3 regions of the Flexibacterium corallicola genome follow, and region 1 is predicted to be linked to each of the others. Evidence: riboswitches for the same ligand, from Rfam matches in the RefSeq annotation. Region 1 holds a riboswitch; each other region holds the start of a gene.
The links. A riboswitch is a leader RNA that binds a small molecule or an ion and turns the genes downstream of it on or off. The one in region 1 is predicted to bind thiamine pyrophosphate.
Positions count from the first base shown of each region.

Region 1 (3,276 bases):
CATATCCCAAAGCGGCTCCAACCGACCAGCCGATAGAACCGTACTGCATCTGTATTTCAAAGCATGTACTATCAGGTAGTTTCAAAGCGGTTGCGTTGAACCATGTATCTCCAGTTTCAGCGATAAGAGCAAAGTTGGGTTGAAGCATATTTTGAATCCGGGAAAACAATGCCCGAGTTGTAACCTGTCCTTCCGGATCCGCCGCGACCTGAATTTGCGTAGGTTGGAAGTTTCGACGAAAAGCCTGCAGTGCCATCTCATTATGCACCAGTTTCTCACTCAGCTGGTCAAGAAAAGATTCCATAGACACAGGCCCGTAGGTTTGTCCTTCAACAACAATTCTGCCAGCATCAACCAATATCATCTTGGATCGATCCAGTAGCGCAGCATGGCCGACGGTACTGTAATCATTGAATCTCCCACCAGCTGCCAGAATCATATCTGAAGCTTCTATAATTTCTGCACATCCGCGTGAGCTGACAGGTCCCCAGTAGATGCCTATAAAATTATTATCACTTTCACGGTAAAAACTTTTTGCATCTGCCATCACTGCAGTCGCATATCCTGATACAGAAGACAGTTTATGAAAGGCGTCGATTGCGTTGAACGCACGTAAACGCGCTCCCCCAAGCAAAACAGGTTTTGTAGCATCATTTAACAGGCGTGCCGCATGCGATACCGCAGCAATACAGGCAGCCTCATCATTCTGACAGATCCTATCAAATTGTCGTGGCATAGCCGCAGACGTGATTGCAGAAGAAATGTTACAGGCAATTTCGATGTACACTGGCTTACGTTTCGTGAGGGCAACTTGAATCGCCTCATCTATTTGCCTAGGTGCCTCTCGTGGATCGATAATGACAGCATAAGCTGCCGTTACATTATTGTAGATACGCCTTTGATAGCCATAATCAATAGTTCCAAGTGTATGATGAAGAACTTCAGCTTCTGCAAGTGAATTGGTATTGGGAGCGCCAGAAACCACAATCAGTGGTAAATCCTCTGCAAAAGCACCTGCGACTGCATTTAGAGAACTTAACCCACCTACACTGTATGTCACAATGATGACACCGGGTGTTTGTGTTGCCCTTGCATAACCATCGGCAGCATAGCCAGCATTGAGTTCATTGCAGCAGCTGATCAATTGCAATCTCTCATTTGTAAGTAACTCATCAAGTAGGACAAGGTTGTAGTCTCCCGGCACTGTGAAGTAATGCGTTACACCTATTTGCTCCAAACGAGATGCAAGGTATCCCCCCACTGTTAAGTATGACATGACATATTTCCTTAATCTCATTAGAAACGCATCTAAGAAAATACTTCACATAGTCATTGTAGAATGTTGATAAATATATGATATATCGTCTTCAATGTGAAGTATATTTGATCATTTGTCAGTGTAGTACATGTCAGTCATCGGGCGCGATAATACTGTGCATGTACATCTTACTCACTTGCAATATGAACAAGCTAATTTAAGATATCCTTGCTGTACGATATTCTTCTGAGTTCTGTTGAGAGTGACTTAGTGTAATACTCACTATTTCCAATTTATGGATTTGAGTAGGCTTCCGAAGCTTGGAAATCAGTAAAACAAAATGGTTCAACAGTTCTTCACCGCTCTTAGGGGGAACTTGTCTTGACACTCATTCACATTCGTTCTAGCAAAACCACTTATGCAGGGGAGTCTCACCAAGGAGACTGAGAGGCTGACAGAGCAAATGCTCGGCGACGCGACCCTTTGAACCTGACCCAGTTGATACTGGCGGAGGAAGCACGGATCGCGTGGGGTGTTACAAAACCAGTGTAGAGTCCACGATCCAAACGGCAGAGTGTCTTCTGCAGTTTCCAGCCAAAATTCATCTGGTGTCTTTTTCGAGTTATGAACTTGAGGAGCACCATAATGACATTGTCCCAACCATCTATAACCACTGGGCGATTGCCCGCTTCGCAAAAAATTTATGTTAACGGTGAATTACACCCTGATATACGCGTCCCCATGCGAGAGATTTACGTTCACCTAACTGCCGGTGAACCTCCGCTTCCAGTTTATGATAGTTCTGGTCCATACACTGACCCTGAAGTACTGACGAATATTTCGGAAGGTTTACCAACCCTACGACAGAGCTGGATTGAAGCAAGAGGCGATACAGAAGAATATGAGGGACGCCATATCAAACCTGAAGACAATGGCTTTGCGAAAGGTGACCACCTTGTTGCTGATTTTCCGGTAAAACCACTCCCACGACGTGGTAAGGACGGACAACCTGTTACTCAGCTCGCTTATGCACGCGCAGGCGTGATCACACCGGAAATGGAGTTCGTCGCAATTCGTGAAAACCAATTACGAGAAACTCTACCCGAAGAGCGCTCAGGTAATGATTGGGGAGCCAATATTCCTGACTATGTAACACCGGAGTTTGTGCGCAAGGAAATTGCAGCAGGCCGCGCAATTATTCCCTCCAATATAAATCACCCAGAGAGCGAGCCGATGATTATTGGACGGAACTTTCTGGTCAAAATCAACGCTAACATGGGTACATCCGCCGTTACTTCCTCTATGGAAGAAGAGGTTGACAAGATGGTATGGGCGATCCGGTGGGGCGCGGATACCGTAATGGACTTATCTACCGGACGGAATATTCACAACACCCGAGAATGGATCATTCGTAACAGCCCTGTACCAATTGGGACTGTACCGCTTTATCAAGCTCTTGAAAAGGTGAATGGAATTGCCGAAAACTTAACCTGGGAAATTTTCCGTGATACCTTGATCGAGCAGGCAGAGCAGGGTGTAGACTATTTCACCATCCATGCTGGGGTGCGCCTGCATATGGTACCTATGACCGTTAACCGCGTTACTGGCATTGTATCACGCGGGGGCTCTATCATGGCAAAATGGTGTCTGCACCATCATAAGGAAAGTTTCCTCTATGAACACTTCTCCGAGATCTGCGATATTTGCCGACAGTATGATGTGGCCTTTTCATTGGGGGATGGCCTTCGTCCGGGGTCAATTGCTGATGCCAATGATGATGCTCAGTTTGCGGAGTTGGAAACACTTGGTGATCTGACAAAAATTGCCTGGGCCAGGGATTGTCAGGTAATGATCGAAGGACCAGGGCATGTGCCCATGCACAAGATTAAAGAGAATATGGATAAACAGCTGGAATGCTGCCAAGAAGCTCCTTTCTATACACTTGGCCCACTCACCACTGATATTGCCCCAGGTTATGATCACATCACTTCAGGTATTGGTGCTGCCATGATCGGCTG
Region 1 covers NZ_JARRCW010000001.1:2,208,759-2,212,034, reverse strand. The annotation lists gene P6574_RS09565 (thiamine pyrophosphate-binding protein) at 1-1,276, opposite strand, end outside; TPP riboswitch at 1,671-1,791, shown strand; gene thiC (phosphomethylpyrimidine synthase ThiC) at 1,904-3,276, shown strand, end outside.

Region 2 (3,276 bases), 1.7 Mb from region 1:
TGCCCATGCGCCTTATGCCCATCCCCTTACGTCAACACCTCCACTATCTTTTAGCGGGCGATGCTTCGATTGCATTCTCTGAAAAATTTCTGGGCCAGAAAATGCGGCACAGGGCACTGGTTGAAGCTTTGAAAAAAGGCCCTCAAAAAGACATTAGAGAAGCCATTGAAATATGTCAGGCCCATTCAGAAGGTTCGCTTCTGGCCTTTTACAACGCCCTAATGGAAACACTGGGGCGGGATGTGATGATGACCCGCAAGGACCTGGTTCTGGTGAAATGACAGCGCTCTTGACCATCTCAAAAGCGCTGCCAACTATCATCTGCTTTTACCTATTTGTTAGGGATGCCCCTAGCGAATTTCGACCGCATAGGTTTCAACCGGCGGAGCCTGTTCAATAAGACCGGCCTCTTTCAAGAACTGGGCAAAGCGCTCATAACGGCCACTGTCCAAAGCAGCTGGGCGCGCTGCAAAACGAGGCAGAGTGTCCGACCAGGCCCGCTGGTTCAGCTCGTCATCCAGCTTCGGATAGACTTCAAGGAACCCTTTCCATGAATCCTCCTGATGATTGAGCAGGTAAACCGTTGCCGCCTCAATAGCCGCAAGGAATTTGGCATAACGCGGATCTTCCACCTTGTCCTTGTGAGCGACATAAATCAGCTCATCATAAACAGGAACACCGTTCTCTTCGGGGAAAAAGGCACGCCCCTTGCCGCCTTCAATATTAATTTGCGTCAACTCGAAATTGCGATATCCACCGATCACCGCATCAACCCGGCCAGCTAGCAGGCTAGGAGACAAGGAGAAGTTCACATTGATCAGCTCCACATCATCTTTGCTCAGACCATTGCTTTTCAGCATCTGGTTCAACATGGCACTTTCAAAACCGACAGCAGAATGACCGATGGTCTTTCCCTTTAAGTCACTCAGGTTCTTAATGGGTCCATCTTCTAAAACAATCAAGGTGTTGAGCGGTGTGGCCACCAAAGTACCAATTCGTGCCAACGGCATACCCTCGTTAATTTGGGCATGGAGTGTCGGCTGGTAGGAAATGGCGATGTCGCCCTTACCCGCAGCCACAAGGCGCGGCGGCATGGCTGGATCTGCGGGCTCGATAAGCTCCACATCCAGCCCTTCCGCTTCAAAGAACCCGCGCGCCTGAGCAACAATAATCGGAGCGTGGTCCGGATTTGCGAACCAGTCCAGCAAGACAGTGAGTTTTTCGTTTGCGCTGGCCTGAATAGAGGAGGCAAGCAAGGCAGCAGCTGCCAGCGTTCCCAAAAGTTTCATAGAGAGTTCCCTCAATTAAAAATTTTTATTGCTCTTGCTGCCAATAAACCATCTTGGAAGTGGCATATTCGACAAGAGCGCGGAGTATGAGCACCATCGCAGCAAGCAGGATAAGCGCCGCAAACATGGTTGGTGTTTGCATGCGCGCATTGGCTTGCAACATGATAAAAGCCAGACCGCCTTTCGCCCCGACCCATTCGCCGACGATGGCGCCAATGGGTGCAAACACAGCAGCAATACGCAGCCCCGAAGACAACGCAGGAAGCGCTGCCGGAATGCGGATATACCAAAGCATTTGCCTTCGGTTCAGCCGGTACAGATGCCCCAGATCCAGCAGGGCCGTATCCGTTCGCCGTAACCCGTCATAGAAGGTTGAGGTGATCGAGAAAAAGATCACAAAAACCGCCATGATCACCTTGGAGGCCAGCCCGAACCCGAACCAGAGCACCAGCAAGGGCGCAATGGCGAACGCAGGAAAGGACTGGCTAGCGGTGATGGACGGCAACAGAAGACGGCGGATAAGGGAAGACCAACTCAGCAACAGGGCAAGGTAAATACCCGCCAAAGTACCAAAGACGAAGCCGAGCAACGTTTCACCGGCCGTGATACTTGCATGATAGAGCAGGTAAGACCACTGGGTGATAAGCGCGTCCCACACTGCAAAAGGCCCCGGCAGCATGTAGCGTGGTAGCTCGAAGAACCAGACAATGAACTCCCAAAGTAAAATGAAAACTGCAAGCCCGCCAGCACCCCTTAAAAGAGAAAGAAGTGACTTTTTAAGCATGCCTTGCTCCCTTTCTTTCCCGATTGAGAAAAGAGGGCAAACAGCACAGCCAAACACCAGCAGGCGTTCTATAGCAATCAAACATTAAAAGGATCTCCCGTCGCATAAATGCAGCATTGGTGGAGACCCGGGATTTGGGCTCAGGTTCCTGTCCCTTCGCCGGAATTACCCGGATCAGGTTCTAAGGGTTCGGCAGAGCCATCTCAGCTTTTATGGAAGCACCCCTCGGAATGGGGGCAGAATGACGATAGAAATTATATTTTTCAAGAAATCTTTTAGTTAAAACACAAGAGAGCGCTCTTCAGGCATGCGTTTCGTGTTCTAAAACAATACTTACTGCCAGGATTTAATGGCTTGAGCCAGAACGCGGCCCCCTTGCTCACCCTTTTCAAAGGTAAGAATTGCACGCTTTTGGTTGTTATAGAGCATCGGAATATCAATCCACTCCCGCTCACTGAGCCACGCCAGATTCTGGGAGATATCCTCGGATTGATCAGAAAGAGCTATCCAGAACAGATTGTCTGACACTTTCACCCATGCGCCAACCAGTTTTTCACCGCGCTCCGCTTCTGCGGTTTTCATGATCACGCCTGGCACCTCGGCGATCCCCTGACCACTAAAGCCCTCTGGCAGCTCAAAACGGATTTCCACCAGATGGCTTGCAGGAAGCGAACTATCTGCATTGGGCATGATCTTCATATTGATGTTCATGTCACGCTCGGGAAGCATCACCTTTGCGTTCACCGTATCGCCGCCAGTCTGGTTGCCTCTGTCCAAACTCCACAGAACCCGCCCGTGGGTAGCGCTGCCGGAACTGCCCGTCTCCGTCGGCTCTTCATAGAGGATACTTTGTAGGGCAACGGTTACCCCGCCAACATCAGATTCAATAGCCTTTGCCGGACGAACGGAATTGGTTTGCACCGGCTTTGACTGCATTGTTTCAGAATCAGGAACCACCGGCGGCGCAAGGGCGACGGCTTTTCCTGCATCAGAAGAAGATGAGGAGACTTTATAGTCCTCACCGCTTCCAGTTATTTTCAATGTGGTTACGTTTTTGGCATCCGGCGCAACCTGAAGGCTACTGTCCAGCAGGCGATCATCGTTCTTCTTGGGAGGTTCCGACTGCGGTTCCTGTACAGGTGCCGTTTCCTGCGTCTGTGAGGAATTCATAAGAGAATCCAGCCCAGACAGGATCGCATCCCG
Region 2 covers NZ_JARRCW010000001.1:3,903,695-3,906,970, forward strand. The annotation lists gene P6574_RS17130 (hypothetical protein) at 1-281, shown strand, start outside; gene P6574_RS17135 (ABC transporter substrate-binding protein) at 351-1,289, opposite strand; gene P6574_RS17140 (ABC transporter permease) at 1,315-2,073, opposite strand; TPP riboswitch at 2,207-2,309, opposite strand; gene P6574_RS17145 (hypothetical protein) at 2,407-3,276, opposite strand, start outside.
Region 2: linked by a shared signal. The riboswitch ahead of P6574_RS17140 (ABC transporter permease) and the one ahead of thiC (phosphomethylpyrimidine synthase ThiC) in region 1 are both predicted to bind thiamine pyrophosphate.

Region 3 (3,276 bases), 1.9 Mb from region 1:
AGCCGGCCTGCACCTTTTGCAGCTCTTCTTCCGCATTTTTCCGTTCCCGAACTTCCTGCTCCAGCTTTTTATTGGCACAAAGCAAGGCAGTTGTGCGCTCGTCAACCCGTTGTTCAAGCTCCTGCGCAATGGCTTTTTCCTTGTACATCAGCAAAAGCAACCGCCGCCGCCGCTGCCAAAGCCCCCACACACCAAGGGAACTGCCAAGCACAAAAGCAGCAGTGGCAATGCTTATCCAGATCGCCAGAGTGCGTGCATTTGATACATCAATGAACGTGAGAACTCTCCACCCCAAGGGCGCGACGGTTTGCTCCAGTTTCAAAAGCGGGGCTGCGGGGGCCAGTTCACTGGCTTGAAACAGCTCAAGGCCCAGAAGGGTTCGGCCCCTGACAAGGTTAAGCTGGTCGGGCGGTGCACTTGTGGTTTTTTGCTCTGTTACAGCAAAGCGGCGCCCTCTCAGCTCCGGCCTGTTGCTTGCAACAATATGGCCGCTCTCATCAACGGCAAACACGCCATTCGCACTCAAAGCCCATGTTTGTTCTACCCCTGAAAGGCTCACTCTCACGGCGATTATACCCAGCTGGGCTTCCCTCTCCCTTACAGCGAAGGCAAATACATAGCTGGTTTGCTTATTGCTCCCGCGAACGATGAGCTGGCGGCCCAGCCGTCCTTGAGTGGCAGATTTAAAAGCTTCGGGCGCTGCGAACCTACCTTTATTGGCCAAGGCATCCCTTGAAAGCAAATTCGTGACAGTGAAGTCTGTTTCCGGCGAGAAAAACCAAACCTCATCCGCGCCGGACATTCCGGCAATCAAACGGGCAATACGCCTTGCCGAGCGAACGTCTTTATTCTTGAAAGCTGCCTTCACTTCGCCGCTTCTTGCAAGAATGGGGGCCAGCAAGCGAAACTTATCCAGATGCTGTTCCAGATTTGCCGATTGAACAGACAATGTGGACAGGCCCTTTTCGCCAACATCCTCTAAAAATTTCTGCTCGCACATGACCCATGTAAGCGCCCCTGCTATCAGGCTGGTCAACAGCACCGCCAGCATGACAACCGGAGTTCTCCAGTGGGGTGAACGCGCAGAGTTTATGTTGGCGTGTCTAATGATATGCATGGATTGCTCTACCCACACATATTACTATGCAAGTGCAGCACGATTGATCATGGTGAAAATGGTTTGCCCCTCCAGCACTGATCCGGCTTTCATAAACGAAACTACTAGCCTTATTTGGGGGATGCCCTATCCCCGACAAACCTAATTAAGCCTGAAAACACCAGTTTTCCAAGCTCCTTTTCCCTAAAGTTGTAAGGTAGCCCCCTAGTTATGGCCACCAACTCTTCTTTGAGGGGACAACCCCTTTGATATATACCCAACTGATACTTCCAGAAGTTCCCGCGCATATTCGGTTGCGCTTGGGGTTGCCACCCGTTAAGAAAAGCCCGACCTCGGGGTGCGCGCAGATGCCGCGCTGAGATGCATTTTTTTTTGCAAACCCGTTGAACCTGAACCGGCTAGAACCGGCGGAGGGAAAGGTATTGGTTTCGATCCTCCTTACCCTCTCGCCGCAATTGAGGATGACATGAAACATCTGCTATTTGCTGCGGGACTGTTGAGCACAACACCGGCTTTTGCCGCTGACAATCCACAGTTGACAATTTACACCTACGACAGCTTTGTTTCCGACTGGGGCCCGGGCCCGAAAGTGGAAGAAGCCTTTGAGGCCATTTGTAACTGCGACTTGAACCTTGTTGGTGTTGAAGATGGCGCCGCACTGCTGTCGCGCCTGCGTTTGGAAGGGAAAAACACCAAGGCCGATATGGTGCTGGGGCTGGATACCAACCTTCTGGACAAGGCCAAAAAAACCGGCCTGTTCGCACCGCACTCCGTGAAGGCTGACTACACCTTGCCAATCGAGTGGAGCGACGAGACTTTTGTGCCCTATGACTGGGGCTATTTCGCCTTTGTTCATAAAGACGGTGCGCAAGTGCCGACAAATTTCCGCGATCTGGCTGCAAGCGACACCAAAATCCTGATACAGGATCCTCGCTCTTCCACACCCGGCCTCGGGCTTCTTTTATGGGTGAAAGCGGCCTATGGGGATGAAGCTCCGAAAATCTGGGCAGACCTTGCAGATAACATTGTAACCGTGACCAAAGGCTGGTCCGAAGCATATGGTCTGTTCCTTGAGGGCGAGGCCGATATGGTGCTCAGCTACACCACATCTCCCGCTTACCATCTGATTGCAGAGGAAGATGCCAGTAAAAAAGCTGCCGCCTTTGATGAAGGGCACTTTATGCAAGTTGAAGTGGCTGCGAAACTGGCGGGCACCGACCAGCAGGAATTGGCCGATCAGTTCCTGAACTTCATGGTATCGGATGCTTTCCAGCAGATCATTCCAACAACCAACTGGATGTACCCTGCCGTGACACCGGCAGCAGGTTTGCCAAAAGGTTTTGAAACGCTGCTCATCCCTGAAAAATCTTTGTACCTTGAACCAACCGAGGCTGTTGCTGCACGAGATGAGGCTCTGCCCGAATGGCTGAACGCGCTCAGCCAGTAAACCCGTTTGCGGGTATCGCCGCGGCAGGACTTGTCGCGGCGCTTATTATTGGCACCTTGGCCGCAGTGGCCTTTCACGCCGAGGCGGGGCATGGTATTGGCCCCTCAGACTGGTCGGCCCTGCGGTTCACCCTTACACAAGCTGCGCTTTCAGCGCTTATCAGTGCGCTTCTTGCCATTCCGGTGGCCCGCGCCTTGGCACGCAGGCGCTTTTGGGGCCGCCGTTTCCTGATTGCAATTTTAGGAGCCCCCTTCATCCTACCCGTCATCGTAGCAATCCTCGGGCTGCTACAGGTCTTCGGGCGTTCGGGCTGGATTTCGGATATCTTGGGCCTATTCGGGTTACCGCCCTTGCGTATCTATGGCCTGCATGGCGTTGTTCTTGCTCACGTATTTTTCAATCTACCTTTAGCAACACGCCTGCTGTTGCAAGGCTGGCAGGAAGTTCCCTCAGAACGGTTTCGACTGGCGGCACAGTTGGGATGCGAAGGAACTGCTTTATTTCGCTTGATAGAGCTGCCAATGCTCTCCCGGATTCTACCCGGTATTCTCGCTGTTATTTTCTCCATTTGCCTCACAAGTTTTGCTGTTGCACTGACATTGGGCGGCGGCCCACGGGCCACGACAGTCGAGCTGGCGATTTATCAAGCCTTTACCTATGATTTTGATCTTGGACGCGCAGCGCTTCTTTCAACCGTTCAGATACTACTCAC
Region 3 covers NZ_JARRCW010000001.1:4,060,817-4,064,092, forward strand. The annotation lists gene P6574_RS17800 (sensor histidine kinase) at 1-1,117, opposite strand, end outside; TPP riboswitch at 1,441-1,551, shown strand; gene thiB (thiamine ABC transporter substrate binding subunit) at 1,584-2,564, shown strand; gene P6574_RS17810 (thiamine/thiamine pyrophosphate ABC transporter permease ThiP) at 2,540-3,276, shown strand, end outside.
Region 3: linked by a shared signal. The riboswitch ahead of thiB (thiamine ABC transporter substrate binding subunit) and the one ahead of thiC (phosphomethylpyrimidine synthase ThiC) in region 1 are both predicted to bind thiamine pyrophosphate.